2 regions of the Clostridium sartagoforme genome follow, and region 1 is predicted to be linked to the other one. Evidence: predicted binding sites of a transcription regulator. Region 1 holds the regulator's gene; the other holds the start of a gene.
The links. The regulator HrcA, encoded in region 1, represses chaperone genes, less so after heat shock. The targets are predictions, from matches to a motif close to TGTTAGCACTCNNNNNNNNNGAGTGCTAACA.

Region 1 (17,359 bases):
ATACCCGGATCAAGTTCTATTACTTTTTCGTCTCCTTGCTCTTGGTATTCTTCCCATATAGGTTTCACAACTATTTTTTCCCCTACTTTAGTTGGTTTATAATACTTTTTCCAGTTATTAGCCCAATCTTCTTCAAACATTTTTTCACTTTCTACTTTAGCTAATCCTGTATCAATTCCAAGCTCTTTAAGTTCATCCATTTTTTCATTTATGTACGTTAATATTTCATTTATATTATCTTCCTCTGAAAAATAAGCTTTAACAACTGCTACTTTACCTTTATGCTCTAATACGTTTATATCTGCAAAATCCCAAGTTAATGGACCTTGTTCTCTTTCTAATATGTCATTTGGGTCTTCAATTGCAACCCCCTTGCAATCTAATCCATAAAATATTCCTGAAACAGGTTCTAGTGCTTCACTTTTAGTTATAACTCTAACTTCTATCCAAGTTCCTTGCATTTAAATTCAGTCCTTTCTAACATACTTTGACTAATTTATTATTTTACACGTCTTCACTACAATAGTAAATATTTTATTTAATCAAAATCTATTTATCTTTGCATATATTTATATTATTTTCGATTGTACAAATTATAAATATAGAATTTATAATAAATAGCCATTATATCTATAATATAATAAATTCAAATATATTTCTATTTTTAAATTTACATACCTTATTAGCGAATTCAAAAAAGAAGAAGCCTTTCGGCTTCTCCTTAAATATTATATGCTCTTAATTATTGGTTGCATCTTTCTTTCTCTTATTTGTAAGGATACCTCCAGCTATCATTATACTTATAGCTAGTATTATTACATATGAAGAGTTTGTTCCTCCGGTTTCAGGTAAATCATCACCTTTTCCATTTTGATTATTGCTTCCATTGTTATTATTTTGATTGTTACTTCCGCCATTGTTATTATTTCCACCATTATTATTGTTTCCACCATTATTGTTTGTATTATCTTCATCAGTTTTTGTGATTAAACCTTTAATTGCATTGTTTAAAGAAACTAATGCTTCATCAACAGTTTTTTGATCTGCATCTTGATTATCCACTACATCTTTTGCATTAACTAAAGATTGTGATAATACATTCCAACTAGAAGTTGTGTATTTTTCTTTATCTAAATTCTCTGCTGAAACTATTTTTGCATTTAATTCTGTTTTATCTCCCTTCAATACTAATTTATTTATTGCTAAATTAATATTAACTTGTAATTCATCTACCTTTGATTGTTCAATATTTTCGTCTTTTAATATTTCATCTGACTTCTCTAGTAAATCAATTAATTCCTTAGAACTTGCTTTTGTATAAATTGTTAAGTCTGTTTGCTCTAATTTATTTATTACATTTATTAGATTTTCTTTATTAGCTTTTATAGATACCTTAGAAACTGCATCTAATAAGGTTTTAGTTATTCTATCAACTTCCTGTTGATTAGCATCATCTTTCTCAATTATTAGTTGAGCTTCCTTAACTATAGCTTCTAGACCCTCAACTGTTATAGGCTTATATGACCCAATATTAGAAAGGACTTTATTTGCTACACCTAAAACTGTTTCTAAAGATGTTTTATTTGCTCTAAATACTAAATTCACCATAGCTTCTCCAAGCTCATCCTTAGCCTTACTTATATCATTTTCTGTAGCATCTCCGTTTTCTGCAATTAATTTTGCATTATTTAAAGCTACTATAAATTTATCCCATGATGAACTAGTATATTTATCTTTATATTTTATTAAAGCTTCTCCTGTATTTATAATGCTTACTAATGATGAATTATCAGCTCTATCAACTAGGTTTATCATTGCTTCAAGTAATTCTTCAACCATACTATTAACATCTTCTTGAGTAGCTTCGTTATTATTTAGGATTCCCTCTGCTTTTTCAATTGCCCTTTTCAAACTTTCTACTGATGCAGGTGTGAAGCTATCTTGGTTTTGTAATTTCTCTTTTGCAATCTCTATTGTTCCTGCTAAAGTTTCCTTGTCAACCGCATATTCTAACATACTTGCTGCTAGGGTTAATTTATTAAATGCTTCGTCAACTTCCCTTTGTTGTACATACTTATTATCAAGTATAGCTTTTGCCTCAGTAAGCGCCTCAGTAAAGTTATTCCAACTTTCTTCTGTATAGTCCTCTTTTGTCTTATTCTTTAAATCATTATATAAATTAGTTAATAATGATTTATTAGCTTCTTCAGAATTTATTCCTGGAACCACTAAGTCCTTCATATCCAACCACATAACAACTGAATTATCTTCTGGATTAATTGCATATTCATTTTCTTTATTTTCAAATGCATTTTTTTGTGCTTTTACTTCTTCTTCTGTCAACGCTTTAGAGTAAACTCTGGAACTTGCAAATTTGTAATCACTTGTTCTATTTGTTTCTGGACAATATCCAAGCCATAAGGATTGATCATTTTGTACAACACCATTTGCTGAAACTGGAGCTGTTCCAAGTAAATTTCCATCAAGATATACTGATAATATATTACCATCATAACTTCCTACCACTTGATGCCAATTTCCTATCCAATTTGACGGAACATCAATAATAGCTTCTTTTGTGTACCATTTATTATCTGTAGATTTGACAAAAATATCTACAGATATTTTTCCTGAACTACCATCCCTGGTCCTTAAACCAAAACTACTATCTCCTTTGCCTATAATCATATTGTAGTCTTTACCACTACCAGTAGGCATTACCCATGTTTCAGTTGTAAATGCTTGTTTACCTTTAAATATTGAGTCAAATATATCTTCTTCATTTTCTCCCTTATTATTAGCAAGCTCTAATCTTCCATTTAGCTTAATACCGCTAATATCATCTGTGACTAAAGTAGCACTTTTCATAATAATAGGATTTATTTTATTTTTACTCTTGTCTTCTATATATGCTGGAGCTTTTCCATTAATTGCTTCTACATCTTCTACTGCTCTTACAAGCTTATTTTTAAGATCTTCTCCAACTATTTGTTTTTGTTCTTCGCTTAAATTATCATATTTAAATTTAAGGCCCATTATATCATCATATTGAGAATATGAATATACTACTAAATCCTTAATTTCTTTTGATATTTCTTTTTCGTCAAAGCCTTTAACATCTCTCCATCCTTTACTTAATTCCATTGGTGACTTATCTGTTGTATATGGAACAATTGTATATTCATAATTATATGCTTTATCATTATTTACTCTGTATTGTGGTAGTGTATCTGGTCCACAACTCTTATTTCCATTACCTTGTGATACATAATCTACTGATAATATTGTTTCTTTTCTTGGAGACCCTAATTCATATGGATGTCTTGTATTACTTAAGTCTTGAGCTGTAAAATGTAACGCACTGGCTTCAAGTAATTCCTTGCTAGTTACTAATAATGCATTATTAGTATTTGAATTCTTTAAGCTAATCCATTTAACTCCTGTCAAGTTTCCTGAATCCTGAGTTTTCAAAAATGGATAGAAGAAATTTGATACAGTATTTTCATAAACTCCCACAATTGAAGAAGTGTTTCTATCTTGATAAGATTCTATTGGTCCATTTCCATACCAAGTTACATCTTCATAATTTTCTGGTAAAGTCATTGTTGATCCTACTTTCAAATATCTTCCCATACTTGTTTTGGTTGCATCTGTTGTAAGATTAACAGTTATTTCTCCAGTTCCATTTATAGTATATATAATTTTTTCTGTTGCTCCTTTTGCGTTATTTAATACTAAATCACTTGTAATTACAGTTCTTCCATCTTCAGACTTACCTACATTTATACTATTAACAGTTATATTTTGGTTTGCATTTTTCCAAGTGCCATCATAGTTACCATTATCGTTACTTATTGGAGATCTCCAGAAGTTTGGAGTAGGTCCTTCTTCAATTAATACTTCTCCATTATAAACATAGTTATTCATTAATCCTGTTGTCTTGTCTATATTAAAAGAGAAGTTTTCTCCTGATACTAAAAACTCTGATTCTTTTTCCTCTACATCAATATCTTTTTCTGAAATAACTGGAGCTGCCTTCGGCACATTAGCAGCTACTTCAAATTGCTCATGTGAAACTTCATGACCAGCTTTTCCCCATAAAGTATCTTCCTTTAATGTTACAAAAATATTTAAATAATATTCTGAACCTGCTTTAATTTGCTCTGGCATATTATATGGTATATTTATTGCCTTGCTTTCTTTAGGCGCAACATTTACATCAGCCATTACACCGCTATCAATTACTTGACCATCCTCTAATAATTGCCAATTAAGATTATATTCATTAAGATTTTTGAAATTGTTTTCATTGTAAACATTAATTTTTCTTGTAGCAACTTCATTCTCATTGGCTTTAAACCAGAAACTTTGATATTGATATTTTACTTCATATAACTCTGGTTGAACTGTTCTATCAGCTGATATTAATCCATTATTACAGAAGTCTCCATCGTTTGGAGTATCTCCCCAGTCTCCACCATAACCATAGAATTTTCCATTTGCTTCTTCATTATAAAAAGTTTGATATACATCAGATGATGCATAATAATCCCAAACGCCATCTGAACTTTCCTCTATATTTTTTGAATAATCTATCCATACTAATACTTTTGATGAATCTGGACTTATTTCAGGATTAATATTGTATTGTGCTTTTAGTTCATCTGCTGTTAATGCATCCTTGTATATACGTGCCATTGATATTTCACCATCAAAACTTCTACTTCTTACTGTATCATATCCAACAGCTACTGGGGCTTCTGTTGAATCAACAGTTACCTTATCTGCTCTAGAAGCAACTTGAACACCATCAATAAATATCTTTAAAGTACTACCATCATAAGTTCCTGCAACTTGATGCCAGTTTCCAACCCAATTTTCCGGGAAATTCGCAGTACAACTTTTCCAACTTCCATTAGTAACTACAAAAAATTCTAATCCACTTCCAGAGCTTTGTGTCTTTAAGGCAACTTGATTATCGCCTTTTGAAAGTAATACACTATTCATATTTGTAGATGCTGGTTTTACAATTGCTTCAAAAGTAAATGAAGCATTATCTCCTGATAGTTCACTATTATATAAATTATTATTTTGGGATTCAATTATAGTATATCCATCATATGCTTTACCTGTTATTGATTCTATTTCTGCATCTACTGCTACTCCACTTCCATAAACAGCTCCATTAGCAGAATTACTACTTTGATCCTTAATGCTATATCGCTTTGGTAGTTCAGCTAAACGTGACTGATCCACCCAGTCCCATACAAAGGCTCCTATCATATTTTCTGAGCTTCTTATAGCATCCCAATATTCTTTTAAATTACCTACCGCATTTCCCATAGCATGAGAATATTCACAAAGTACATACGGCATATTTGTTGATGCTGATGCTCTAGACCATGTAGTATCTACAGTTGGATACATATTACTATCTGTATCTACTCCCCCATTCGATCCTAAACCCTCACTATGAACAGGGCGCGTATTATCACGATCTTTAAAATACCATACCATTTCAGGATACAAATTATTTGCCCCATTTTTACTATAAGACATTTCATTTCCTATTGACCACATAACTATAGCTGTTTGATTCTTTAATGTTTGGAATGAAGTATTTGTTCTATCCATTGTAAGTGGTTTTAAATAAGTTCCTATTGCATTTTGATTATTCATTAAACTATGACATTCTGCATTAGTTTCACCCATCATATATAAGCCATATTTGTCCGCTAAGTAATATAAGTATTCATCATTTCCATAATGTGATGTACGAATTGCATTGATATTAAATTGTTTCATCAATTCAACATCTTTTTCTAAAACTTCTCTTGGAACATGCTTACCATACACTGGATCAGTATCATGACGATTTGTTCCTTTAAATAATAGCGGTTGACCATTTATTCTAATAGTATCATAAGATGAAGTTACTCTATTATAATCAGTTCTATTGTTTACGGCACTACTAGTAAATGTTATTTCTCTAAATCCAAGCTGTTGTGATAAACTTTCTAAATGGCTTCCTCTACTATCTTTCAATGTCATTACTAATGTATATAGATTTGGATTCTCTGCTGACCATAATTTAGGAGAAACGATAGTTTTAAGCCCTTTTACTTCTACTGTTTTATTAGATTCTATATTGGATATAGGAATAATCATTTCATCATCTTCTAATATATTAACTCCACTTTCATCAAAAAGTTTTACATCAACTTTATAATTAGAGGAAATTTCTGATGATAAATTTTTTAATTTTAAAGATAAGTCTAATTCTGCATTAATAAAATTTTCATCTAAATCAGTAACTACTGAATAATCATATATATGTGTACTAGGAGTTGATCTAAGATATACATCTCTAAATATCCCTCCATCATAAATCATATCTTGATCTTCCATCCAGGTACCATCACAAAACTTATGAACTTTTACAGCCAATAAATTTTCTTCCCCTTGAGGATTTAGATAATCTGTAATATCAAAATCATGTGGTCTATAACTATCTTCGCTATATCCAACTTCCTTACCATTTACATATACATAATAAGCTGATTCTACACCTTGAAATGATATATAAACTCTTCCATTATCTTGTATCATATTTTCATTTAACACAAAATTCTTACGATATAAACCAACAGGATTATAGTTCACTGGTGCTTTTGGAACGGTTACATTTTGATCATATTTGCTTTGCCAAGGCATTTGCACATTTGTATATATTGGAAAATCGAAGCCATAGCTTGTCCAGCTTGCTGGTAAAGAAACATTTTTCCACCCATCATTATTATCTAATTCATAATTAGAATTCATAAAACCATTGTCTAAGAACTTCTGTGCTTCACTGGCATTTTGCACTACTGTTAAATCCCAATCATTATTTTCACCTGTTAATAGCTGATAATAATTTGATCTTTCCTTTTCATAATTCAAAGCACCAAGACGAGCTGATTCTACATCATGATAAGCAACTGTTGAAGTAGATGATTCCTCTCTATTTATTCCAAACACATCTACCGCCCTAACTGTTTTACCTTTGAGATCAGTATAATCTATTCCCATATATTCCTTGTGAGTAAATTTTTTATCATTTGGTCCAAGTTTTGTTTCTGCCTGTATTAATTCTGGCCATTTTTCCCCCTTCCATGGTGTAATTTCTCGATTTACTGTTTCTATTGCTGCTGCATCTATTGGAATTGATTGTCCTAAGATAGATAAAACTAACGTGACTAAAACACTTAGAGATATTATTCTCTTCTTTTTACGATACATATTTTACCTCCCTAAATTATTGTAAATTATCAAATCAAACACACCTTAGTAAACATTTAATTAAATCTAACTTCTATATTTATAAAATAAATCTCCTTGGTAAACGTTTAATATTGGGGTTTTACTATCCCAGTACAAAATAAGGCATGTTTGTTAAGGTAATTTCCTACTTAATTATAATACCTTTTTCCAATATTTTACATATGATATTATTAGTTAAATCTTCAAAATTATTAACTTTTTTTACTATTTTAATATTCTCATTATAAATATAAAAAGTATTTGGATTTCCAAATACTTTTTACTAATGTTATTTTGCTTCTTTAGCAGCTTCAAAAATTTTATCATAACTTGGTTCACTTGTAATTTCATCTAAATACTCAACAAATGTCACTGTATTATTTGAATCTACTACAAAGGATGCTCTTGTTAATAATCCTAACTCTTTTGCATAAGTCCCAGTTGCTTGTGAAAAACTTTTATTTTTATAATCTGATAATGTTTTAACTTTTTCTACTCCTTCTAATCCACACCATCTTGCTTGTGCAAAGGGTAAGTCCATTGAAATTGTATAACAAGTTACTCCGTTTAAGCTATCAACTTCTTTATTAAATCTTTTTACTTCCATATCACAAACCGGTGTATCAATTGATGGTACTGTAAGAAATACTCTTATACCTTTTGTATCTTTTAATCTAAATTCACCTAAATCATTTGTTGTTACTGTAAAATCTGTCAACTTATCTCCAACATTTAATGTATTGCCTTCTAAAGTTATAGGGGATCCTTTAAATTTTACTTGTTTCATTTTATCTTTCTCCTTACTTTAAGATTTCTATTTTATGTTTTCCAAAAATCTTATAAATTATATGTGATAATTATATTTATCATCATTCTAATTTTTCTTGTAAGTGAAAGCTTATAAAAAAAGGTCATATGTAAGTTTTCTTATTCCGTCGTTCCACTCCAAGTCAACGCAAGCTTACATATGACCTTTTGCCAACTGAAGGAAGAAATCATAATTTTTTATTCTACATTATGAATTTTTTATAATTTCTTAAAGAGTAAAAAAGTAGACCTATGTAAATTTCTATACTGTATATTTACTCACTATTTCTCTAAATTCTTGTTCTTTATCTAATAAATATTTATTAAAATTTAATTTACTGCTTTCAATTTTTGTAGAAAGTTCATATAATAGTTCAGGAATTTTATTTTCTGGAATATCTCCATATGAATTACCTAATTTAGTTTTTCCTATTCCAAGTTCTCCACCTATAAACAAAGTAAAGCATTCTTCTATTTTCTCTCCTACCCTCTTCTTTTTACCAGTAAATCCTATAGATCCAATTTGATGTACTCCACAAGAATTTCCACATCCTGATATATAAATTTTTGGTAATATATCTAAGCTATACTCCTTTTCTTTAAAGTAATTTATAATTGATTTTAAAGTTCCTTGGCTATTACATATTCCAATTTGACATGTTGGTACTCCAATACATGACACACTTTGCTCTAACTCAGTCTTTGCACTCATATTTTCTGTTAACTCTAGTAACTCTATTGCCTCATTACCATTTAAATTTCTAAAATAAATTCCTTCAGTCATTGCTAGCCTAACTTCTATATCTTTATAGTCTTTAACTTTATCTAAAATCTTTTTTAAGTCATCAACTGCAAGTTGACCACCAATTGGGTGAACATAAACACTATACAATCCTTTTTGTTTTTGTTTAAATATCCTTTTATTATTAATATCTATTTCTATACCCTCTTTAGAATACACCTTATTAGTAACTTGTATATCTAAACTTTCATTTTCCTTAACTTCTTTTAGGTGTTTTTTGTAGCATTCTAAGAAAGCTTCTTCACCCATACGTTCAACAATATATCTAATACGAGCCTTATTTCTATTTTCATAATTCCCTTCAGTCATAAATAATCTTACTAACGCTTCTACATAATAAATTACCTCTTTTGGCTCAATCATCTCTGTATATTTAACTGCCTTTTTAGGATTTTGACCTAATCCTCCACCTAAGTATAATTCAAAATATTCTTTTCCATCCTTTTCAGTTGCAGCAAATCCTAAATCTTGAATTGTGCAATGTGCTGAATCACTTTCAGTATTTGAAAAGGAAACCTTAATTTTCCTAGGTAATTTATAAGTATATATTCTCTCTAAAAAATAATTTCCAACTGCTAATGCATATGAAGTTACATCAAAAGCCTCACTTGAATCAACTCCTGATAATGGTGATATAGCTACGTTTCTTGGATAATCTCCTCCTGCGCCCCTTGTATATATATCATTATCTAGAGCTTCAATCATTAAATCACAAATTTCATCTATATTTAATCCATGTAATTGAATTGCTTGACGAGTTGTAAAATGTATATTACTTAGTTTATACTTTTCTGCGAATTCATACACCTTATACATTTCATTTACATTAGTTACTCCAGAAGGAATTCTAAGCCTTATCATAAACTCCTTTCCTCCCTTATGAGCATACACTCCAAAGCCTCCAGAAACATGCTTAAATTGCATAATATTTAGCTCTCCATTAAAGAACTTATGTCCAGTTTCCCTGAAACTCTCTATTTCTCCATATAAAACTTCTTTTAACTTATTCATATATCGACACCTCTTTAATAAATTTACACAATATTAATTATATCACTAAATATAATATATATTTAATATTTGTAATAAAATGCGAAGCATTTTTCAGTTCACAGTTCACAAGGAACAGTGCACAGTTGTTTTTATTTTTTTAGGTAACAGGGAACAGGTATCAGGTAACAAGTACTAAATGTAAACTTTAGATTTATTTTGCGAAGCAAGCTTCTTAGGTAAAATGTATCAGATATCAGGGAACAAACTCAATTATAGTCGGCTACACTTAACTAAATTTTAAGGTCACTCACCAATTATTTTTACCGATAACTTAATTTATTATTAATTTAAATTCTTAATATAAGTTGGCGAAGGTAAATAGACGGTGAAATAAGCATATAGCGAGAAACTAGAAGTATTTGGTGAAGGAAGAACTACTATGCCTTAGTGTTGTTGGTTTGTCTGAGCGCAGCGAGTTTAACCAAAACTCTTGGCATAGTAGTTCTCCGAGCCTAGTACTTCTTTTCGTAGCTATTTAGCTTATGAAACATATCTATTTATCGTAGCCTTTATATTCGCAATTTAAATCTAATTAGTATTATAATAATATACCAATATAATCCTTTAAAATAAAAAGAATTAGCAAAATGCTAATTCTTTTTACTTAAATAAATCTTTAAGCCCTTTTTTATGAGGTGTTCCTTCCCCAACATTTTCTCCACAAGCTTCCATAAATGCCTTTAATGCATCTTTTTGCTTTTCATTTAGACTCTTAGGAATATCAACTATAACTTTAACGTATTGATCTCCTCTTCCAGATGAATTTACTTTTGGAACTCCCTTACCTTTTAATCTAAATAAAGTTCCTGATTGAGTTCCTGCTGGAATTGTATATTTTACATCTCCATCTACAGTAGCTACTGTTATTTCAGTACCTAAAGTTGCTTTCCCCATAGAAATATGAGTATCGATATAAATATCATTTCCTTTTCTTGTAAATTTCTTAGATGGAGCCACATTAATTCTAACATATAGATCCCCTGCTGGACCATTGTTTGCTCCATGATCTCCTTGGCCCCTTAGAGGCATTACATTTCCAGTATCAACTCCAGCTGGAATATCTACATTTATTTTTCTATTTTTTCTAACATTTCCCTTACCTTTACATGTAGTACATGGTTCTTCTATAACTTTACCACTACCACCACAAGTAGTACATGTTGAAGTACTTACGAAACTTCCTAAAGGTGTTTGTCTTTGTACTCTAACTTGCCCTTGACCATTACATGTTGGACAAGTTTTAGCTGATGTACCTGCTTTGGCTCCACTACCACTACATGAATCACAAGTTTCACTTCTATTTATAGAAATTTCCTTTTCCACTCCAAATACTGCTTCTTCAAAGGTTAAATTAATTGTATACTCTAAATCTGCACCTCTTTGTGGGCCATTTCTTCTTCTACTACCGCCACCACCAAAGAAACTGTCAAATATATCTCCAAAACCACCCATATCAGAAAAGTCAAAACCACCAAATCCACCTGAACCAAATCCACTTCCATCAAAATCGGCTGTTCCAAACTGATCATATCTTGCCTTTTTCTCAGGATCTGAAAGCACTTGATAAGCTTCATTTATTTCCTTAAACTTATCTTCTGCTTCTTTATTTCCTTGATTTTTGTCAGGATGATATTTTATAGCTAGCTTTCTAAAGGCCTTTTTTATTTCTTCGTCAGAAGCTCCCTTTTCCAATCCAAGGGATGCATAATAGTCTTTATTTGCCATCTATTTCACCACCATTTTTTACTTTATAAAAGGGAAGACGACTTATGCCTTCCCTCTATATATTATATATATTAGACTGATTAGTTGCAATTATTTATATATTAAAGATATTATTTATCATCTTTAACTTCAAAGTCTGCATCTACAACATTGTCATCATGTGGAGCCTCACTTGTACCTGCTCCTCCCATGTTGTTTGGATCAAATCCAGCACCTGCTGCACCATTTGCATTTGCATCAGCATATATCTTTGATGATACTGCATAGAATTCTTGGTTTAATTCATCCATAGCTTTCTTTATAGCTTCTAAATCTTCACCATCTTTTACTTTGTTTAATTCATCAAGCTTAGCTTGGATTTTAGCTTTATCATCAGCTGTTACCTTATCACCAAGTTCTTCTAAAGTTTTAGTTGTTTGATAAGCAACTTGGTCTGCATTATTTTTAACTTCTATTTTTTCTTTTCTCTTCTTATCTTCTTCAGCAAATCTTTCTGCTTCTTTTACTGCTGCTTCAACTTCTGATTCACTTAAGTTAGTTGAAGCTGTAATAGTTATATTAGCTTCTTTATTAGTTGCTTTATCAACTGCTGATACTTTAACTAATCCATTTGCATCTATATCAAATGTAACTTCAATTTGAGGAATTCCTCTTGGAGCTGGTGCAATACCTGATAATGTAAATCTACCTAATGTCTTATTATCAGCTGCCATTTGTCTTTCACCTTGAACTACGTGAATTTCAACTGATGTTTGACCATCTGCTGCAGTTGAGAATGTTTGACTCTTCTTAGCTGGAATTGTAGTATTTCTTTCAATAAGTGGTGTAGCAACTCCACCTAATGTTTCAATTCCTAATGTTAATGGAGTAACATCTAGTAATAATACATCCTTAACTTCCCCAGTTAATACACCTGCTTGAATTGCTGCTCCAACTGCAACACATTCGTCTGGATTTACTCCTTTTGAAGGTTCTTTGCCAGTAAAGTTTTTAACTGCTTCTACAACAGCTGGTATTCTTGTTGATCCACCAACTAATATTACTTTATTGATTTCACTTAATGAAAGGTTAGCATCTGATAAAGCTTTTTTCATTGGCTCAATTGATCTTTGAACTAAATCATGTGTAATTTCGTTGAATTTAGCTCTAGTTAAATTCATGTCTATATGCTTTGGACCTGTTGCATCAGCTGTTATAAATGGTAAGTTAATGTTTGTTTGCATTGATGATGATAATTCTATTTTAGCCTTTTCAGCTGCTTCTTTTAATCTTTGAAGAGCCATTTTATCATTTCTTAAATCTATGCCATTTTCTGCCTTAAATGTATCTGCAATATGATCCATTACTCTTTGGTCGAAGTCATCTCCACCTAGTTTAGTATCTCCGTTTGTTGATAAAACTTCAAATACACCATCACCAAGTTCTAGTATAGATACGTCAAATGTACCACCACCTAGGTCATAAACAAATATTTTTTGGTTAGTATCCATTTTGTCTAAACCATAAGCTAAAGCTGCTGCTGTAGGTTCATTGATTATTCTTAATACTTCTAATCCAGCTATTTTACCAGCGTCTTTAGTTGCTTGTCTTTCTGAATCATTAAAGTACGCAGGAACTGTAATAACTGCTTGTGTTACACTTTCACCTAAATAAGCTTCTGCATCAGCCTTAATTTTTTGAAGTACCATTGCTGATATTTCTTGTGGTGAATGATCTTTTCCATCTATATTAACTTTATAATTTGTTCCCATATGTCTCTTAATTGATATTATTGTTTTATCTGGGTTTGTAATTGCTTGTCTTTTAGCTACTTGCCCTACTAATCTTTCTCCATTTGCTTGGAATGAAACTACTGAAGGAGTAGTTCTTGAACCTTCTGAATTACTTATTACTACTGGTTCTCCACCTTCCATAACTGCTACGCAAGAGTTAGTTGTTCCTAAATCGATTCCTATTATTTTTCCCATAATTTATTTCCTCCTAAAAACTTCTTTTAAATTTATAAGTTTAGTTAATATCATTGCTAATTTACTACTTTTACCATTGTATATCTAATTATCTTATCGCCTCTTTTATATCCCTTCTGAAATACTTCAGTAACTAAATTATTTCCAAGAGATTCGTCTTGAATATGCATAACTGCTTGATGAAGGTTTGGATCAAATTCACCAGTTGCATCAATTTCTTCAACACCTAATTTTTCAAAGGAACTTTTAAAGCCTTTTATAGTCATATCTATTCCCTTTTTAAAATCTTCAACACTTCCATCAACAGCTACTGCTCTTTCTAGAGTGTCTAATACTGGAATCATTTCCTTTAATACATCTGTACATGCATCTGTATAAATTCCTTCTTTTTCTTTAGTTGTTCTTTTTCTATAGTTATCATATTCAGCTGATATTCTAAGTAATCTTTCTTTTAAAGCCTCTACTTCATTAGTTAATTTCTTATTTTCATCTTTTAATTTTCTCATAATATCGAGTTCATTTTCCTTCTCATTATTTTCTTCAACTATATCTTCTGAAGATTGATCTGTTTCTGACTCAGTACTAGAATTTATATCTTCATTATTTTCTGTTTCAATTGTTTCTGTTTCATCATTTTCTAATTCTTCTATTACTTCCTTGTTATCTTCCACAACAACACCTCATCTCTTTTATTCTATAATTTGGTTTCTTAAGCTTTTATTTAACTCTTTCATTACTTGCCCCATAATTGCTATTACTTTTGAATAATTTATTCTCTTTGGTCCAATTAAACCAATTTTTCCAATGGGTCTTCCATCTAGAGAATATTCAGCGGATATAATGGAGCAATCCTTTGCCTCTGGAAAATAATTTTCTTCACCTATTCTAATAGTTATTTCACTACTAGGCTCTATTAAATCTATTAAACTATCTTTATCACTTATTAGTGAAAGAATTTCTTTAGCCTTTTCAATATTATTATACTCAGGATAATTAAATATATTTGTTGTACCTTCAACAAATACTTCTGTGTTATTAGATTCCTTTAAGGTTTCATATAAAGCTGGTAATATTCCATTAAAGAGTTCGTCAAAGCCCTTTAATTCTAGCTTAAGATTATTTATTACCTCCAGATTTATTTCTTCAATAGTTAAATTCCTTAGTCTCATATTTAAGACTCCATTTATCATTTGAATAGTTTCAGGCTCTGGCATATTATTTACTCTTATCCTGTGATTTTTAATAACCCCACTGTCTGCTACTATTACTGAAACCAAATTATGACTATCAATAGCAAGTAATTGAATAGACTTTATATAACTACTTCTTACAGAAGGTGTCTGTACTACAGTAGTTAAATTAGTCAGCTCTGATAATAATGAGCAAGCTTGCTTCACTATCTTATCAACCTCATACATTGCGGAATTTATAATGTATTCTTTAATTTTCAGTTCTTCTTCTCGAGTTAATCTACCTGTTTCCATTAATTTATCTACATATAATCTATAACCCTTATTTGAAGGTATTCTTCCTGCAGAAGTATGTGGTTGCTCTAGATAACCCAATTCTTCTAAATCAGCCATTTCATTTCTTATTGTTGCTGATCCAACTCCTAAATCATATTTCTTAGCTATTGTTCTTGAACCAACTGGTTCACCTGTCATGATATAGTCATTAATGATAGCCTGAAGTATCTTTATTTTTCTTTCATCAATAGCCATTACATCACCTCTATCTGTTAGCACTCATTATTGTCGAGTGCTAATGACTACATTATCAATATATTCCTTATTAACTTTTTTGTCAATTCCATTAAAGTATAAATTAAATAATATACCTGAAATTCATAAAATTATATTATTTTTTCTTCATTTTTCTAATTTATACTTCATATTACTACCTAGTTTGTTTTATAATATAAAATCACTCATAACAGAATTGGATAATTCAATTCCTTTATCAGTTAATCTTAAATTTCCTTTATCTATAATAAGTAATTTTTTATTTATATTTTTCTCTATAATATTTTTATATATACTATTTATGTCCATATTAAATCTTTTTTCAAAATCCTTTATATTTATTCCATCATTCATTCTAAGTCCCATAAATATAAATTCTTCTATATTATCTTCTTTTGTATTATTTATTATTTCTTCGATAACACTTTCTTTACTATTGATTTTATCAATATATAGTTTTACATTTTCTATATTCTTTATTCTTTTCCCTTCAATAAATGAACTTGAAGCTGAACCTACACCTAAATAATCATTACATTTCCAATATATTTTATTATGATAACATTCATATCCTTCTATTGAATAATTAGATATTTCATATTGATTATATCCATATTTTTTTAATATTTTTTTAGTTATGGAATACATTTCTCTTTCTTCATCTTCTGTAGGTAATATTAATTTATTTCTTTCCCAAAGATTATAAAAAGCTGTATTTTCTTCTATAATTAAGCTATAGGCTGATATGTGCTCTGGTTTTAGCTTCGCTATTTCCTCTAATGATTCTACCCATTCCTCTACCTTTTGATTTGGCAACCCAAACATCAAATCTACATTTATGTTCTTAAACCCTACTTCTCTAGCTAAATTAAAATTATCTTTAAATTGATTAAAACTATGAATTCTTCCTATATCTTTTAGTAGTGAATTTTGTACGGCCTGAAGCCCCATACTAATTCTATTTACTCCTCCTATTAGCATTGTTTCTAATTTTTCCTTATTCAATGTTCCAGGATTACATTCCATTGTAAATTCCATATCTTTTGATACGTTAAGTTTATTTATACTTTTCATAAGTTTATCTATTTGATTCATTTCTAAATATGATGGAGTTCCTCCTCCTATGAATATACTCTTTATTTTATATTTTATTGCTTTATCCTCTATTTCTTTACATAATGCATCAACATAATCTTCTTTAAGATAATCTATTGAGGCATAAGATGGGAAATCACAATAAAAACACTTTTGCTTACAAAATGGTATATGTATATATAATGATATTTCTTTCATTTTAAATCTCTCTTTCTATAAACTATTATGTATATATTATACTTAATTTATATTATTCTGACCAACTATAATAAAGATATGTAAGTTCATTTATTAACGTCCTTAACTCCAAAACAATATAAATTTATATATTAATATAAAATTGAAAAAAGAAAATTATAAAATAATCTGTAACTTAACTACTATAAATAGATTATGTTACAGATTATTAAATAAAAACTATATTATACTTCTAATAAATCTATATTTATTACATTATGAAATATTACATCCTTTTGAACTCGATCTATTCTTGCATCTATTAGAGTACCTTGAAAATTTATCTTAATCTTTGATTTTAATCCATATCTTAAAAGATGTGTTTCTAACTTATGGCTAATCATTGATATTAAGCATAATTCTCCATTTCTTTTTTTGATAGTTCCAGTTACAAGCCCTGAATTTCTTAGAACCTTTCCCTTTTTTCTTATATCTCTTACCTTCGCCTCTAACATACTATACACCTCACATAATAATTTATTCAATTTAAATATATTTACATTTCCATAATTTAATTACAAATAATTATAAATTGCGAAACAAAATATAACCATTTCTGTTGTTTTGAATATATTAATTGTATATTTCTATATAAGGAGATATCAATTTTGAAAACTTTTAAGATACTT
Region 2 (17,359 bases), on a different contig from region 1:
TTTCTTCTACCTTTAAAGGATAATATCCACTTGAAGTTATCATATTTATTACATCATCTTTTGAACTACCTTCGAATTTTCCTTCTATTTTAGTTCCATCACTCTTCATAGCCCTATATTTATAATTTTTCATAACTTCTTATCACCCCTTATATATCCCTTAGTAATGTTACAGTTGCAAGTTCTTGTATAGTTGTTGTGCCATTTAGAACTAACCTTTTACACTCCTCTGCAAGTGTTGTCATACCATGCTTCATTGATATATCCATTAAAATATTGGAATCTCTCGTTTTGTTAATTGCATCTCTATGCTCTCTTGTTATTTCCATTATTTCATATACACCTATTCGCCCATTATATCCAGTATTATTACAATGTCCACATCCCTTACCACGATATAATTTTAGAACTTCCTTACTATCAACATTAAATATTGATTTTTCATAATCAGATGCCATGTATTCTTCTTTGCAATTATTACATATTTTTTTTACTAATCTTTGAGCTATGATTCCTGAAATTGAAGTAGCAACTAAATACGGCTCAACTCCCATATCAACTAATCTAGTCATTGAAGATGGTGCATCATTAGTATGTAATGTACTTAGCACTAGATGCCCTGTTATAGCAGCCTTTATAGCTATTTGCGCAGTTTCTTCATCTCTTATTTCTCCAATCATAACTATATCTGGATCTTGTCTTAATATACTTCTAAGTCCACTTGCAAAGGTTAACCCAGCCTTTGTATTTACATTAACTTGATTAATTCCATTTAATGTGTATTCAACAGGATCTTCTATTGTTACTATATTTACATTATTAGAATTAAGTTCACTTAATATAGTATAAAGTGTTGTTGATTTTCCACTTCCTGTTGGCCCTGTTACTAATACTATTCCATGAGGACTAGAGATTATATTGTTTAATTTCCTAAGATTTTCTTTACTTAATCCAAGACTTTCTTTTCCAACCTTATAACTATCTCTATTTAAAATTCTAATAACTACTTTTTCTCCATTTACAATCGGAAGTACAGATACTCTAAGATCTACATCCGTATTTCCAACTTTAGTTATTATTCTTCCATCCTGTGGTACTCTTTTTTCTGCTATATTCAAGTTTGCTAAAATTTTTATTCTTGTTATTAATGGAGCTAAACTTTCTATTCCTAATGTATTAACAGTTGTTAATTCACCATCAATTCTATATCTTATTCTAATCTCCTTTTCATATGGTTCTATATGTATATCTGACGCTCTCATTTCTACTGAATTCCTAAATAAGTATTCAATCATTTTAACAACTGGAGCATTCTTTACGTCATCAATTTCTTCCACATCTAATGATATATTCTTTGCTTCTAAACTTTCTTTTAAAAGCTCTTCTGCAGCTTTATTAACTTCTTCACTGCTATAATTTATTTTAACAAATTTATCAATATCCCTTTTAGGAGCTATAAAAGTCTTAACACTTAATCCTGTTGATATAGAAATATCATCTATAGCAAATATATTTAATGGATCCGATAATGCAACCATTATTTTATCTTCTTCAAATCCAAATGCAATTAAATTATATTTATTGCAAAGATTTTGAGGTACTATCTTAATTGCTCTTTTATCAAAAGCAACATTATTTAAATCTATCTTTTTTATGCCTGTTTGTGCTTCTATGGCATTTATAATATCTTCTTCAGATACAACACCACTTTCAATCAGCACTTCTCCCAACTTCTTACCTAAAATTTTTTGAGTTTTCAATGCATTTTGAAGTTGAAAAGGAGTTATTTTTTCTGCCATTACCAGGATGTCACCAAGTCTTTTCTTTTGAACTATAGCCATAAACTCCCCTCCGTAGTTTAATTTTAATTATATTTTTAAAAAATCTTCCTTTTTTGCCCATTATTTGTTTATTCTAATATTAATATAGCTTTATTGTTTTTTCAATCTGAATATCACTTTTAATTTAATTCACTTTATTAATAAAAAAAACTTAGATATAACGACAATATTTCATGTCCATAAAATATACATATAACAGCTGCTATAGCTATATATGGTCCAAAAGCTATTTCTGATTTCTTATCTTTTAATTTAAATAAAAGTATTATAATCCCAACTAATCCTCCTAATATTATAGAAATAAAAAGAGTTACTAAAATTCCTTTAATACCTAAAAAGAGTCCACAAATACCAGCTATTTCCGCATCTCCTTGCCCCATACCATTTGTGGCTATAACTATTAGATAAATAATTGCATATCCTATAATTCCACCTAGTAAGTTATTTATAATATTAACCTCTCCAATATATGATCCTACTAATATATAAATACATCCAATTACTGCGCCTAAAATAGTATTTGAAGTATATATATATTTACTATCTAAATCTATAAAAGAAATAACAATTAGTAAGGATGATAGTAAACTATAAAATATAAAATTTAAGCTTATTCCAAATTTAATAAATATAAATAAATATATTAATCCATTTAAAATTTCTATCAATGGATATCTTAATGATATTTTCTCACCGCACTTTCTACACCTTGCTCTTAAAAATAAATAACTTAGTATTGGAACTAAGTCATATGCTCTGAGATTATAACCACAAGTTGTACAATGTGATGGTGGAAATGATATAGATTCTTCCCTAGGAATCCTATATATACAAACATTTAAAAAACTACCTATACTTAACCCTATTATAAATACAAATATTCCCATTAATACCTCCAATAAATTATTTAAAATCTATTAATATAAATTCTACATTATATACCCATTTCCTTTTAAAATTTAATATTTATGTAATAAACTGGATATCATTCTCACAGAATCAGTTTATGTTTATTCTGTTTTTTAATCACTAAATTGTATTTATTATTCTCTAATTAAAATTCTTATATAGTTCTTAAGAATATTATATTATATCAATTTACTTATACATAGTGGTAATATACACCTTAATAAAACCTAAAAGGAAACAATAAAAATTTAAAGAAAAAATCTTTAAACTACGTTTGAACAAAGAGTGTTTAACACTAATTCAAATTTCACATAGCAATTATTGATATTTATTCAAGTTTTCCACAGTTATTCTACCTTCTCTTGTTACCTGTTCCCTGCCTTGTTACCTGACACCTGTTACCTAAATCAAGCTGTGAACTGTGCCTTGTGCACTGTGAACTAAAAACCTGTCCCCTGCTCCCTGACATCTATTCCTTTTCATTAATTATTCTTAAAAAGTTTCCTTCTTTATCTATTTCAAAATCTGTTGAATTATTTATTATTTCTTTAGCTTCTTCTATCTTTAGATATTTTATTTTTTCTATTTTTTTTGAATCATCAATATAGTTTTTTATTATACCTAAAATCTTATCATTATTATCTTCCATTGATTTAATAGACTCTGAATCTAAAATCTCAATATCATCTTTTATCTTCGCAATTTCTACTGCCATTATAAAATCTTGTATTGCGCTCTTTACTTCTACTTTCTTTGTATCAACTGAATACTTTTTAAAATTAGGTATTAATACAGCTATTAATGCTATTATTAACACTATTAATGTGGTTATTTCAATTATAGTGAACTTATATTTCTTTTTTTTCTTCTTACTATATTTGGTCATGATACTACCTCTCCAACTTATATTAATATTAAATAGTATTATACTAGTTATTACTATGGTTCCTTTACTTATTTAATATCTTATATTTACTTAATAAATTATATCACTACAATTATAAAAAAAAATAGGAACTTAGTAAAATCTAAGTTCCTATTTTATTAATTTTAGTACATTCCGTCCATTCCCATTCCTGGAGCTCCTGGCATTGGTGATTCCTTTTGTGGAATATCAACAACAGCAGCTTCTGTTGTTAAGAATGTTGATGCTACTGATGCAGCATTTTGAAGTGCTGATCTTGTAACCTTAGTTGGATCTACTATACCAGCTTTAATCATATCAGTATAATTTCCATTTAAAGCATCATATCCAACTCCTGCTTCACGTCCCTTAACATGATCTATAATAACTGAACCTTCAACTCCTGCATTTATTGCAATTTGTCTCATTGGTTCTTCTAATGATCTTACAATTATATTAATACCAACTTGAGTATCTGCTACATCTGAAGTTACCTTAGTTACTTCATTAATTATATTTACATATGCAGCTCCACCACCTGGTACTATACCTTCTTCAACAGCTGCTTTTGTTGCTGCTAAAGCATCTTCAATTCTTAATTTCTTTTCTTTTAATTCTGTTTCTGTTGCTGCACCAACTTTAATTACTGCAACTCCACCTGCAAGTTTTGCTAATCTTTCTGTTAATTTTTCTTTATCAAATTCTGAAGATGTTTCTTCTATTTGAGCTCTTATTTGTGAAACTCTTTCCTTAATAGCTTCGCTATTTCCTTTTCCATTAACTATTGTGGTATTTTCTTTAGTAACTTTAACACTTTCACATTGTCCAAGCATATCTAAAGTTACTTCCTTTATGTCTATACCAAGTTCTTCTGATATTACTGTACCACCTGTTAAAACAGCTATATCTTGAAGCATTTCTTTTCTTCTATCTCCAAAGCCTGGTGCTTTTACAGCTACACATGTGAATGTTCCTCTTAATCTATTAACTACTAATGTAGTCATTGCGTCGCCTTCAACATCTTCAGCTATAATAAGTAATTTTTTACCTTGTTGAACTATTTGTTCAAGTATTGGAAGTAATTCTTGGATATTAGAAATTTTCTTATCTGCTATAAGAATTACTGGATTATCTAAAACAGCTTCCATTTTTTCAGTATCTGTTACCATGTAAGCTGACACATATCCTCTATCAAACTGCATACCTTCAACTACATCTAATTCAGTTCCCATTGATTTTGATTCTTCAACAGTTATAACTCCTTCGTTACCTACCTTTTCCATAGCATCTGATATTAACTTACCAACTTCTTCATCTGATGCTGAAATAGCTGCAACTCTAGCTATATCTTCTTTACCATTAACAGGTTTAGAAATCTTTTTAATTTCTTCTACAGCCTTATCAACTGCCATTTTAATACCATTTCTAATTAGTATTGGATTTGCTCCAGCTGTTACATTTTTTAATCCTTCTCTTATGATTGCTTGCGCTAAAAGAGTTGCTGTTGTAGTACCATCCCCTGCAACATCATTAGTTTTTGTTGCAACTTCTTTAACTAATTGTGCTCCCATATTTTCATATGGATCTTCTAACTCTATTTCTCTTGCTATAGAAACACCATCATTTGTAATAAGCGGTGCTCCAAACTTTTTATCTAAAACTACATTTCTTCCTTTTGGTCCTAAAGTAACCTTAACTGTATCTGCTAATGTATCAACACCAATTTGCATTGATCTTCTTGCATCTTCGCTAAATTTAATCATCTTTGCCATAACTTTTTCCTCCCTTATTCAACTATTGCTAAAATATCATCTTGTTTTAAAATAGTGTATTCTTCACCTTTAACTTTAACTTCTGTACCTGCATATTTTGAATAAAGTACTTTATCTCCAACTTTTACTTCCATCTCTACTCTGTTTCCATCTACCATGGCTCCTGGTCCAACTGCTACAACTTTTGCTTCTTGTGGTCTTTCTTTTGCTGTTCCAGTTAGAACTATACCACTTTTAGTTGTTTCTTCTGCTTCTAATTTTTTTATAACTACTCTATCTGCTAGTGGTTTAATATTCATAAAAAATCCCTCCTATATTATATCTATAATTTAATTACCCTTTTATATTAGCACTCACCACCAATAAGTGCTAACAACTTTATGATAATATTTTACTTTATATTTTTCAAATGTTACCTCATATATTATTACCCTATATATAATAATTATTACTCTTTTACATTAAATATTTCCATTTTCCTCATACTTTTGTTTATTTTCTTCATTTTAAATATAATTCTATTTATAAATCTTATTACCTTAAGTTGTAAATATTTTTATTTATACACACCCCTAGAAATATCCAAAAAATAGGTGCCACCATTATTACGCTTATATTAAAGAAAGCTTGTACTAAATACCCTGTTAAAGTTAAAAATAATACTTTATATAAATTGTTATTAATTTTTTTTATTAACTTATATAATATTACTCCTATTAATGTTAAATATGTTATTAAATTAAAAATACCATTACTGACTGCATATTCTAAATATTCGTTGTGTGATTTATCAATATATGATCCATTATTTTCTAAATATCCTTGATAGCTTTTATGATAATCAGAATCTAATCTATAACTTAAAGTATCAGGCCCCCACCCTATAAAAGGACTATCTATAAATGCTTTCCATGAAATTTTTAATATCTCTATTCTTCCGCTATCTTGAATTTTTGTATTTCCTTTTTCATCTACTGATATAGTATTATTTGCTCTACTAAAAATTTTTCCACCTGAAGATATATTTATTAATAGAAATATTCCACAGAACAATATAAAAATATTACCTGCTCTTTTTATCTTTTTTATATCTTTGAAGATTAAAATAAATCCTATGATTGAATATATTATAAAAGCAAGCCATCCACTACGTGTTAATGTACAAATTAAAGCTGAAAATATTATTACTGAATATATTAAATATTTTCTTCCTCCATTAAATATATAAATAGCCATGCTTATAAATAGAAAAATACATAGGTAAGAAGAAAAAAAGTTTCTATTTCCTATTAACCCAATAGAATCTCCAACTGATATATATCCAAGCATCCAGTATTGTACAGGATCAATATTATAAAACTGTATTACTCCATATGAGGCCATAATGCAAGCAGATATTAGTATTATGTCTAATATTTTTTTGTTTAATATTAAGTATTTAGAAGCTAGTATAAATAATATTATATAAATACAGTAAATTATAAATCCCTCACCTCTAGTGATATTTCCCATAAAAGCTACATACTTTTCCTTTGATAATATACTTGGAATTAACATTGTTAGGAGAAACACTAATGCTATCTTATGCTCAATACTAAATTCTGTTACCTTTAGTTTTATTAACGATAACAGAGAAATTATTCCTACAATATAAAGAAAGATTAATTTTCCTACTACATATCTTGGTGATGATACATTTACAACTATAAAAGGCATAATAATTATTACAGAATATAATATTATGTTTACTAACCTTTCTGTATCAATTTCTTTTGTGAAAATTCCTTTTATTTTTTCATATATATTTTGCACAATTTACCCCTACCAATAGATTAGTATAAAAAAATTGCGAAGCAATTTATTTAGTTCACAGTGCACAATTCACAGTTCACAATTGCTGAATTATTCCCATAACTGTGAACTGTGCCTTGTTAACTATGTACTAGAAATTTTGCTTCGCAAAGCTCTACTGTCTTTCTAAATTTATATTTTTATATTCACTAATTTTTTCATTATCTATAACAGCTTTCTTAGTAGCTTGTGAATTTATCTTATTAAATACAGTCTTAGATTTAAATGGAGTTACTAAAGTACCTGCTCCATTTATACAACCTCCATCACACATCATTCCTTCTATGAAGTTACCTGGTAGTCTTCCAATCTTAGCCATAGTCATCATCTTCTTTATTTCTATCCCTCCAGATACTTTTACTGGATTGAAATTGACTTCTATTCCTTGGCTTCTAACGTAATTTTCTATAGCGGCTGTTAATCCTCCATGTGATCCAAAACCTCTTCCATATATTGATGCATCATCCACAACTTCATTTTCACAAGAATCAATATCTATATCAAAAGCGCTAAATAAAGCAAGTAGTTCTTCAAATGTTATAACATAATCTACTGCATCTTTTACTGACTCTCTAACTGCTTCACTCTTTTTAGCAGTACATGGTCCAATAAAGACAACTTTCGCTTCTGGATCATTGTGTTTTATAAATCTCGCTGTTGCTATCATTGGAGATACTGTTCCTGATATATTTTTTACTTCTGATGGGAACATCTTTTCAATATAACTTAAGAATCCTGGACAACAAGAATTGGTCATGTAATTTTGACCTTCTTCTAATCTTTCTAAAAATTCTCCACTTTCATGTACAGTTACTGCATCAGCACCACAAGCTGCTTCTACCATATCTACAAAGCCTAATTTCTTTATTGCATTTTTGATTTGTCCATATGAAACTTTTGCTCCAAATTGTCCTGTTATTGCTGGTGCTACTACTGCATACATTTTTCTCTTTCTTCCAAGTCTTTTTGCTATAGGAACAATTAGACTTTTATCAGAAATAGCTCCAAAAGGACATGCATTCATACAACTTCCACAGTTAACACATGTTTCTTCTTTTATCATAGCTCTTCTATCTTCTATATTTATATCTAATGCACCAGTTGGACATACTCTTTTACATGGTCTCATAACTTCAGCAATAGCATCGTAAGGGCATGCTTTTTTACACATTCCACATTCTCTGCAAAGTTCTTGGTTTATATATGCTCTTCCTGCAACATAAGTTATTGCTCCAAAGTTACAAGCCTCATGACATTTATGTGCCAAACAATTTCTACATGAATCTGTAACACTATATTTATTTATAGGGCATCTATCACAAGCTGCTTCAATGACATATATTATTTGATCATCTTCTTTGATATCAACAAATTCATCATCTATATTATCTCCATTAGCTAAATACCCTGCTGCTAGCTTAGCTCTTTCTAAAACAATGGCTCTTTCTTTATAGACACAGCATCTATACATAGCTGTATCCCCCTTAATAATTTCATAAGGAATTTTTTCAATTGATTCTGTTGTTAGATTTCCATCCTTAGCTAGTTTAGCAACTTCTGTCAATACCTCATGCTTGAGCTTTTTTAATTGAGTTTCAAATTGGAACATACCAAAATCCTCCTATATAAATAAATTTAACCTATTTATCCCCTATATTATTATATCAGTTAATTTATCCCAAGTTGTTTTATTCTAAATATTCTGAAAATAAAAATTGTAACAATATATATAAAGAAGATCTTAATTCGTTTTTTAATAAAATTTATCTTATATCAATTAAATTCTGGAGTTTGAATTGTAAGTATTGAATATTTAGTAAAGTGAACATATTTATAATTTAATTAGTATGAAAGCCTATCTACTGAAGCTCGTCTAAAGTAGATAGACTTTCATTTTTTTATATTTAGCTTTTTATTCTATGTTCCTTGCTACCTTTTTCCTGTTCCCATTACTTATTATAATCAGAAACTGTGAATTATACCTTGTGAACTGTTCTCTATAAGGTTGTTTCACAATTAGCTTCAACGGCATATATATAGTCATCTAAATATTCACCAATTCTATCTTTTAATAATTCCTTAGCATTTGGCTTTAATAATCCTTCTCTAACCTTTTTATATTGTTCATGCATAAATTGACTTATAACTGTTATCGGAATTTCCATTCCTTCTAAATTACTCATAAGCTTTTCTAAAGCAAAGTTAACTTCATCTTTAGGCATATAATATCTCGCTCTATCAGATAAGCTATATTTTCTTTCTATTTTTACTTTTTCTCCTGTACCTGAATAGTGATGTACCCAATCTTTTGGATTCTTTACCATACTAAAATCTAATATTTCCATAAAATTAGATAATTCTGCATTTGAATCGTATTTTAATATTTCATTTTCAATAAGATTTAATGCAAATATACCTTCTCTAAAGCCAAATGTTAAGGCTGGTCCAACTTTTAATATTATAAACCCATCTTCAACCATTTGTTTTAGAGCTTTAGGTGTTTGATAATCAGTTGAATGTGCTTCAAATATTAATTGTGGATAATCTTTTAATCCATTTATTAATTCTTTAGCTTCTTCTCTGTTATAATTCCACACTTCATCACTGCTAAACTCAACACCTGGTTGTACTACAACACCTATTACATATTCCCAAGCATCTCCTACCCCATAGCTTTCAAATGCAGATTTGAATGTTTCTACTGTAGTCTTAAAACCTTCTACGCTAGTAACCTTTGGGCCTTCTTCTTCTTCTTCAACTTGTGCTCCTCCTGGTATCGGAACTTCACTACCTATAATATAAACTGGATGAAGAGCATTTTTGTTTTCTTCTTTTAGCTCTAAGTATGCTTCTTCTGCAATTTTACATAGCACTGATGCTCTATCAGCTATTAATGCATCTCCAAATTTACCACTTTCAATATCTCCTTTTAGTGGCATACTTGTATCTATATGAATTTTGGTGAATCCTGCTAAAACATATTCTCTTATTAAACTTTTAGCATTTTCCATAGCTTCACTTGGATCTATATTTTTCCAGGTTAATGGTCCTAAATGATCTCCTCCTAAAATTATTCTTTCTTTTGGAAATCCTATTCTTTCTGCTATTTTATAAATATACTCTACATAATCTTTTGGTTTCATTCCAGTGTATCCACCAAATTGGTCAACTTGATTTGCTGTTGCTTCTACTAAAAGCGGTATATTTTTATTTAAAAGCTTTTCCATACTTGCTTCTATTACATAATTATTAGAGCAACATACAGAAAATATTCCTACATTTTCACCATTTTTATATCTATTAACGATATCCTTCATTGGATGTATCATTTCTTCACCCCTTATTATTTATATATTTAAGGATTATTTATATCCCTAAAACTTCATTTATATATGAAAGAAAATAATATTTTAGCAGGTGCTTTAATATTATTTTCTCTCAATTTTACTGCAATTTATATATACCAATTAACAACTAATTATACACTTACTGTATAATTACTAATAAACGACTTATTTAATTAAGCCTTACCATTACTTCCGCAAACCATTATCTTATGCTCAACTATCTTTTTCATAGCTTCTTTTCCAGGTGTCATATACTTTCTAGGATCATTAGCATCTGGATGTTCATTAAAGAATTTCTTTACTGCATCAGAGAATGGTATTTTTAAATCTGTTGCTACATTAACCTTGCATATTCCAAGAGAAATTGCTTTTTTAACTAACTCATCTGGTACATCTGATGCTCCATGTAATACTAGTGGAACATCTACCATATCTCTTATTTCCTTTAATCTATCAAAATCAAGCTTTGCTTCGCCTTTATATAATCCATGAGCTGTTCCTATTGCTATTGCTAATGAATCTATTCCTGTTTTTTCAACAAATTCCTTTGCTTGTTGTGGATTAGTGTACATTGCATCTTTTTCATCTACTACTAAATCATCTTCTTGGCCGCCTAATCTTCCAAGCTCCGCTTCTACTGTTGCATCATACTTATGTGCATATTCTACTACTTCTTTAACAGTTTTTATATTATCTTCATATGATGAGTGTGATGCATCTATCATAGTTGAGTTAAAGCCCATATTTACATAATGCTTTATTTCTTCTACATCTTCAAAGTGATCTAAGTGTATAGCTATTGGAATATTGTGTTTTTTGGCTGCAACTTGAGCCATTGCCACAATGTATTCTCCACCTGCGTAATCTATTGTTGATGGTGTTCCTGCTAAAATTACTGGTGATTGTAATTCTGCTGCTGTTTCTACCACTACTTGTAATGTTTCTAGGTTATGAATATTAAATGCTGGTACAGCATACCCTTCTCTTTGAGCCTTTTTTAACATTTCTCTTGTTGATAATATTTTCATCATTTACTTCAACTCCTCTTAGTGAAATTTTTTGATTTTTACAATATATAAAAATTATTTTTCTTTTGTTAACTTTAACTAAAGCTTTTATATAAACTTATTTATTGTATTTATGAATAACTACTCCCTTAACAACTCTATTAACTGTTCCATCTGGTCTTGGATTGTCTGGTGAAATTCCTAATCTAATTGAATTAAATAATCCAAAAATTTGTCCAAATAACATATAATTAAATACTGTATATACTTCTGGAATTGTTTGTCCGTCTATTCCTATATATTTATCACAGACATCCTTTAACTCTTCATTTTTTTCATAACTTATTACCGCCAATTTATGATTCCCTGAATCACCATTTATTTCTTTTATAAGATCCATATCATAAAGATTAGTGTATTTATTGGTAGAATTCATAAATATAACTAAAGTTTCATCATTAATTATTGATTTTGGACCATGTCTGAATCCTAATACAGATTCACAGACACTTACTACTTTCCCACTTGTAAGTTCTAAATTTTTCAAAGCCATTTCTTGGCATAATCCTTTTAGTGCGCCTGATCCTAGATAAACTACTCTTGATGAATTTAATTCTGTTAATTCTTTTATATCTTCCCATTTAGTATCTAAAATTGAATTTCCTTGATTAATAACTATATCAACATATTTCTTATTTTCCTCTAAATTATTAATATCAAATATTAATAATGATGCTAATAACATGCAACTAAAAGAACTTGTCATAGCAAAACTTTTATCATTTGAAGCTTCTGGCATTAATACGCAAAGATCTCTATCACTTATGGAAGCCTTTTTAGCAAGTTCTCCTTCGGAATTACATGTAATTACCAGTTGTGATATATCTTTTACATTATCTTTAAATAAATTAAATGCTCCAACGCTTTCTGGACTATTTCCAGATCTTGCGTAAGAAACTAAAATTGTTGGTACATTTTCTTCTATGAACTCTTCTGGATTTGATACTAAGTCAGTTGAAGCAATAGCTTCCACTCTTAAATTTAATTTCTTTGCTAAATACGTATAAATTGTATCTCCAACATAGTCTGAAGTCCCTGCTCCAGTCAAAATTATTCTGGTATTTTCCTTTAAACCTCTGTTTAAAAAGTTCTTTATTTTCTCTTCATTTTCTTTTACTATATTGTAGGTTTCTTGCCATAGCATAGGTTGCTGTCTTATTTCTGAGACAGTATGAACTGCCCCTAAGCCTTCCATTTTTTCTTTATTCATTCCAAAAATCATTTTAATACCTCCTGCATCTGTTAATGTCATCATTACCAGTAATCCTAAAAAAATTTTTTTATTTTAATTATTATTTAATTTTACTCTATATTTAAATTTATCTCCTCTAGCTACACTAACAGTGTACTCTATCACAGATTCATTTTCATAGGTCAATCTTTCGATTTTCAAACTTGGTGATCCTTCTTTAATATCCAAATAGATACTTTCCAATTTATTAGTTAATATAGGTTGAAAGAACTCCTCTGCTGATGTTAACCTTGCATTAAATTCTTTTATTAATACATCATACATTGGCTTTTCTTCTAATTTCTCTCTTGTAATACCTTTAAATCTATTAAAAGGAAGATATGTTGTTTCATATAACATATGAATTCCATCTGCCATTCGTATTCTGGATATTTTATAAAGTAAATCTTCACTACTTATTCTAAATATAGAACTTATCTTATCACCGGCTTGAATAATTTCAAAACCAGTAACTTCTGATTTAGGTTTTTTGCCGAGCTTTTTCATTTCTTCTGTAAATGAATAAAAAGAAATTAAATCTTGATTCATTCTTCTTGGTGATACAAAAGTACCTTTTCCATGTACCTTGTATATATATCCCTCTTTTTCAAGCTCATCCATCGCCTGTCTAACAGTTGTCCTACTTACATCATAAATTTCACAGATTTCTCTTTCTGAAAGTATTTGTTCATTTTCTTCTAAAGTATTTTCTATTATATCTATTAGAATATTCATAAGTTGTAGGTATAATGGCGTTCTAGAGGTTTTATCTACAGTAGTCATTAAATCCCCCCATTTTTTATATTACCATATTTATATTTAAATTATATCATAATTCTTAAATAAAAGAAGCATTAAAATGCATATTTTATTATTTAAATTCAAATAAGATTATGACCTTTATTCAGATTTCATTGTAAATTATACTCTTACCTATGTCAACACTCTTATTCTTATATTTAAATATATGTAGATTTGTAGAAATAGTAGATAGATATGTTTACAACTAAATCTACCTACTATTTCTATAAAATTTTTAATTATTTATTTTTTCTTTTTATAGTTACTACTCCAGCAATTGACATCAACGTTGCAAATAATCCTAAAGCCATAGGTGAACTTCCACCAGTACTTGGTAAGTTATTATTACTACCTTTTTCACCACTTGTGTCATTATTATCATCATTGTTATTATTACCGCTATTCTCTTGTTTTACTTCTAAACCAGCTAAAGCTAAAGTTAATTCTTTCACTGCTTTATCTACTTCTTCTTGAGTAACTTCTTCTTTAGCTAAAACAGATTTACCATTAGCTAAGCTTAGATTAAATTTATTAACACTTTCTTTAGTATATTTAGATATATCTATATTTTCAGATTTATTTATTAACTCTTGAAGTTTAGCTTTATCAGCTATTAGTCTTAAATCAAGGTAAGCTTTAACTAATTTTTCATATGCTTCATTTACTTCTTCTTCCATTGCATTTTCATTTGCTATTACATTGTTAGCTTCTTCAAATGTAGCTTGTAATGAAGTCCAAGTTGCAGGTGTGTATTTGCTTTGATCTAAAGCATTAATTATTTGAACAAGCTTTTTAAGTTCTGCCTTATCTCCCTTTTTGAACTCTAACATATGAATTACATTAACCAATCTTTTTGTAGCTTCATCTACTTGAGCTTCTGTGGCATTATCATCAGCTAAAACATCTTTAGCTTCTTTTAGTGCTGCTTCAAATTCATTAATTACTGCTGGAACAACCTCTTCAAGCGCTCCATTTAATTTTGCATCCTCAGCATATTCTACAACTTTTCCTAAGCCTGTTTTATCAACTTTTTCAGTATCATCCTCTTTAATTACAAGATTATTAATTGCATTTTCTAATTCAATTTTTGCATTATTTACATTTTCTTCTGTAGATTCTATATTATTTATTACAACTTTTGCATTATTTAATGCATCATTAAATTTTACCCATGATTCTTCAGTATAATATTCTTTATCTAGCATTTCTGATATTGTTATTAAATCATTTAAGTCCTTAGATTCTAACAATGATGAATATGCTAATTCTAATTGAGCTTTTAACATATTTAAAACTTGTATATTAGCAACATCTAAAGAAGTAATTTTTGATGCAACTTTTTTATAGTTATTTACAGTTGCTTTTGTATAATTATTTTCATCTATTTCTTGTACTAAAGAGATAACTTCATTTATTTCTTCTTGTGTTGCTAATCTATCTTTTTGAGAAACATATATTTCCTTTATAGCTGCAAAGTTTTGCCCGTTGAATGTAGAAATTGAAGTTAAACGAATTACACTAGCTTTAATACTATTTTCTAATTCTATTTTATCAGTTTTACCATCTGTAAATTCGCCTTCTTTAACAACTTCCCATACACCGTTTACTTTAGCTTCTAATTTATATTGTTTAATAGTTCCATTTGATGATTTACCACGTGACAATACATCTATACTATCAAATGAAATTTCTTTACTAAAATCTATTGAAATCCAATGATTTTCTGAATGTTGGTCTGTACCTATATAGTTTGTATGCCACCAGCTGTTTTCATTTCCATCAATTGCTGATGATGCAGGACCATCTCCAGTTGAATCTAACATTTCTGAACATGCACTTGCTATCCAATCATTTCTATCATACTCAATTACAGGTACCTCATTATATTTATCATAACGTTCCTTTACCTCATCATAGTAAATAGAACTATTTCTAAATTCTATTCCTCCTAAAATTCCTCGGAAGTTATCATCAGCAACTTCTAACTCCCCACTGTTAATTGATTGATTAACCTTTGATTTATCATATACAGAGCTTGCCAATTCTCCATCAACATAAAGTTTAATCATTCCATTAACTTCACGTACTGCAGTAATTTGATGTAATCTTCCATCATTAATTTTACCTGCTAAAGTAGTTTTTATTGAAGTAGGAACATATTCGTCTGTACCAAAGGTTCCATGAGCCTTTTCAATAACAGTAGTTACTTCTTCCTTTGAACTAACATTTAAATCTTTTACTTTAAAATTTAAATATCCTTCTTCATCAATGGATAAATTGATATCTTCACCTTGCTTAAACAAATTAACTCCACTTGATATTGTGTTCACTGACATACTAATTCCAAAATCAGTTATTCCTTCAAATGTTTTATTAATATTTACTTTATAACTTTTATCCATATCAAAGAAGAATGAATCTAAATTACCATTATATTTTTTAGTTATATTTTCTCCATCTGCTAAATCTTCATTAGATTCTATAGAAACAATTTTTGAATCATTATATACTGGGATTGTTAATGTCATTGTTGATACATTGCCTACAGAATCCTTTTCCCCATTAACATTTAACACTGCATTGTTTACCAATGTAGTTTCAGTTTTAATTACAACAGTTCTATAGTCATCTAATAAATTAGTTTCTGTAACTATATTCCCTTCAACACTATAAGCATCTTTAATATTTGATACACGTTCATTATACTTAATCGTAATTTCATTATTACCAGTTACTTTAGAAGATACAATTTGAGCTCCTTCATTATCATTTTTTCCATATTGAATAATTCTAGTTTCGTATGGCTTTAATTCAACTGTAACACTATCGCCATAAGATACTGTTCCAGCTTCACCAGCAACATATGGTAGCACTTGATTTGCCTTAAGGTCCTTAACTGATTTAGATACTCCAACAACATCAATTAATTGTAATGTAAATTCTTTTACTTCTCCTGTTGGATTTCTAAAGGATATAATACCTTCATCTCCATCCCATGATGAGTATCCATATACCCCTTGAGTTGCACGATTACCAAATAGTTTAGCCTTTTCTAAAATATGAGCATTGGTTTCTGCAAAGTCTAATGCATCTGCATTTACTTGCCATTTTTCTGCATCCATAATTGATGGTGAATAATATAATTCCCAAAATGCTGTTCCACGAACTGCATTAGCAAATAAAAAATCTCTGAAATCTTCTGTAGTTGATGAACTTCCGTCAGATACACCATATATAGGATCATGATTGTATATATTCTTTAATGGGAATTGAAGTTGATTTACTTTGAATAAGTTATAGTAAACATTATCCCTATATGTGATTTTTTGTTGATGTCTTTCACCAGTACCAGCTTGTCCTGTGTCTCCAGAGTCTTGTACCCATACAGTATTTACCCATTGTAAAAGCCAAGGACTTAAATTTACATAACATGTTGCATTAATAAATAATTCCTTACCTTCTGCTGCACGACTTGCACGCATTGCATCCCATGCATCAGTCCATTTTTCCCATAAATCAGTTGTATAATATGCATTATTTGTACCACCAGTCATATGATCATGATCAGGATTTGTACAAGGTCTTACTGCAAATCCATCTATCTTCCAATAATCAACATCAAATCTTGCTTGATAA

Region 2: a site for HrcA is predicted at 5,771-5,801, ahead of groES (co-chaperone GroES). Genes of this name have one in related genera too.

Annotation. Positions count from the first base shown of each region.
Region 1 covers NZ_BAAACH010000039.1:89,778-107,136, reverse strand. The annotation lists gene prmA (50S ribosomal protein L11 methyltransferase) at 1-461, opposite strand, end outside; gene ABDZ60_RS17675 (glycoside hydrolase family 2 TIM barrel-domain containing protein) at 739-7,281, opposite strand; gene tpx (thiol peroxidase) at 7,592-8,089, opposite strand; gene ABDZ60_RS17665 (nitrite/sulfite reductase) at 8,372-9,922, opposite strand; gene dnaJ (molecular chaperone DnaJ) at 10,565-11,689, opposite strand; gene dnaK (molecular chaperone DnaK) at 11,800-13,656, opposite strand; gene grpE (nucleotide exchange factor GrpE) at 13,713-14,327, opposite strand; gene hrcA (heat-inducible transcriptional repressor HrcA) at 14,346-15,377, opposite strand; gene hemW (radical SAM family heme chaperone HemW) at 15,567-16,691, opposite strand; gene ABDZ60_RS17635 (hypothetical protein) at 16,916-17,185, opposite strand; gene ABDZ60_RS17630 (patatin-like phospholipase family protein) at 17,339-17,359, shown strand, end outside.
Region 2 covers NZ_BAAACH010000011.1:116,113-133,471, reverse strand. The annotation lists gene ABDZ60_RS04335 (type II secretion system F family protein) at 1-133, opposite strand, end outside; gene ABDZ60_RS04330 (GspE/PulE family protein) at 150-1,841, opposite strand; gene ABDZ60_RS04325 (prepilin peptidase) at 1,979-2,728, opposite strand; gene ABDZ60_RS04320 (type II secretion system protein) at 3,220-3,636, opposite strand; gene groL (chaperonin GroEL) at 3,801-5,426, opposite strand; gene groES (co-chaperone GroES) at 5,441-5,725, opposite strand; gene ABDZ60_RS04305 (O-antigen ligase family protein) at 5,961-7,238, opposite strand; gene ABDZ60_RS04300 (4Fe-4S dicluster domain-containing protein) at 7,393-8,886, opposite strand; gene ABDZ60_RS04295 (class II D-tagatose-bisphosphate aldolase non-catalytic subunit) at 9,275-10,606, opposite strand; gene ABDZ60_RS04290 (tagatose bisphosphate family class II aldolase) at 10,798-11,655, opposite strand; gene ABDZ60_RS04285 (SIS domain-containing protein) at 11,750-12,913, opposite strand; gene ABDZ60_RS04280 (GntR family transcriptional regulator) at 12,977-13,705, opposite strand; gene ABDZ60_RS04275 (discoidin domain-containing protein) at 13,963-17,359, opposite strand, start outside.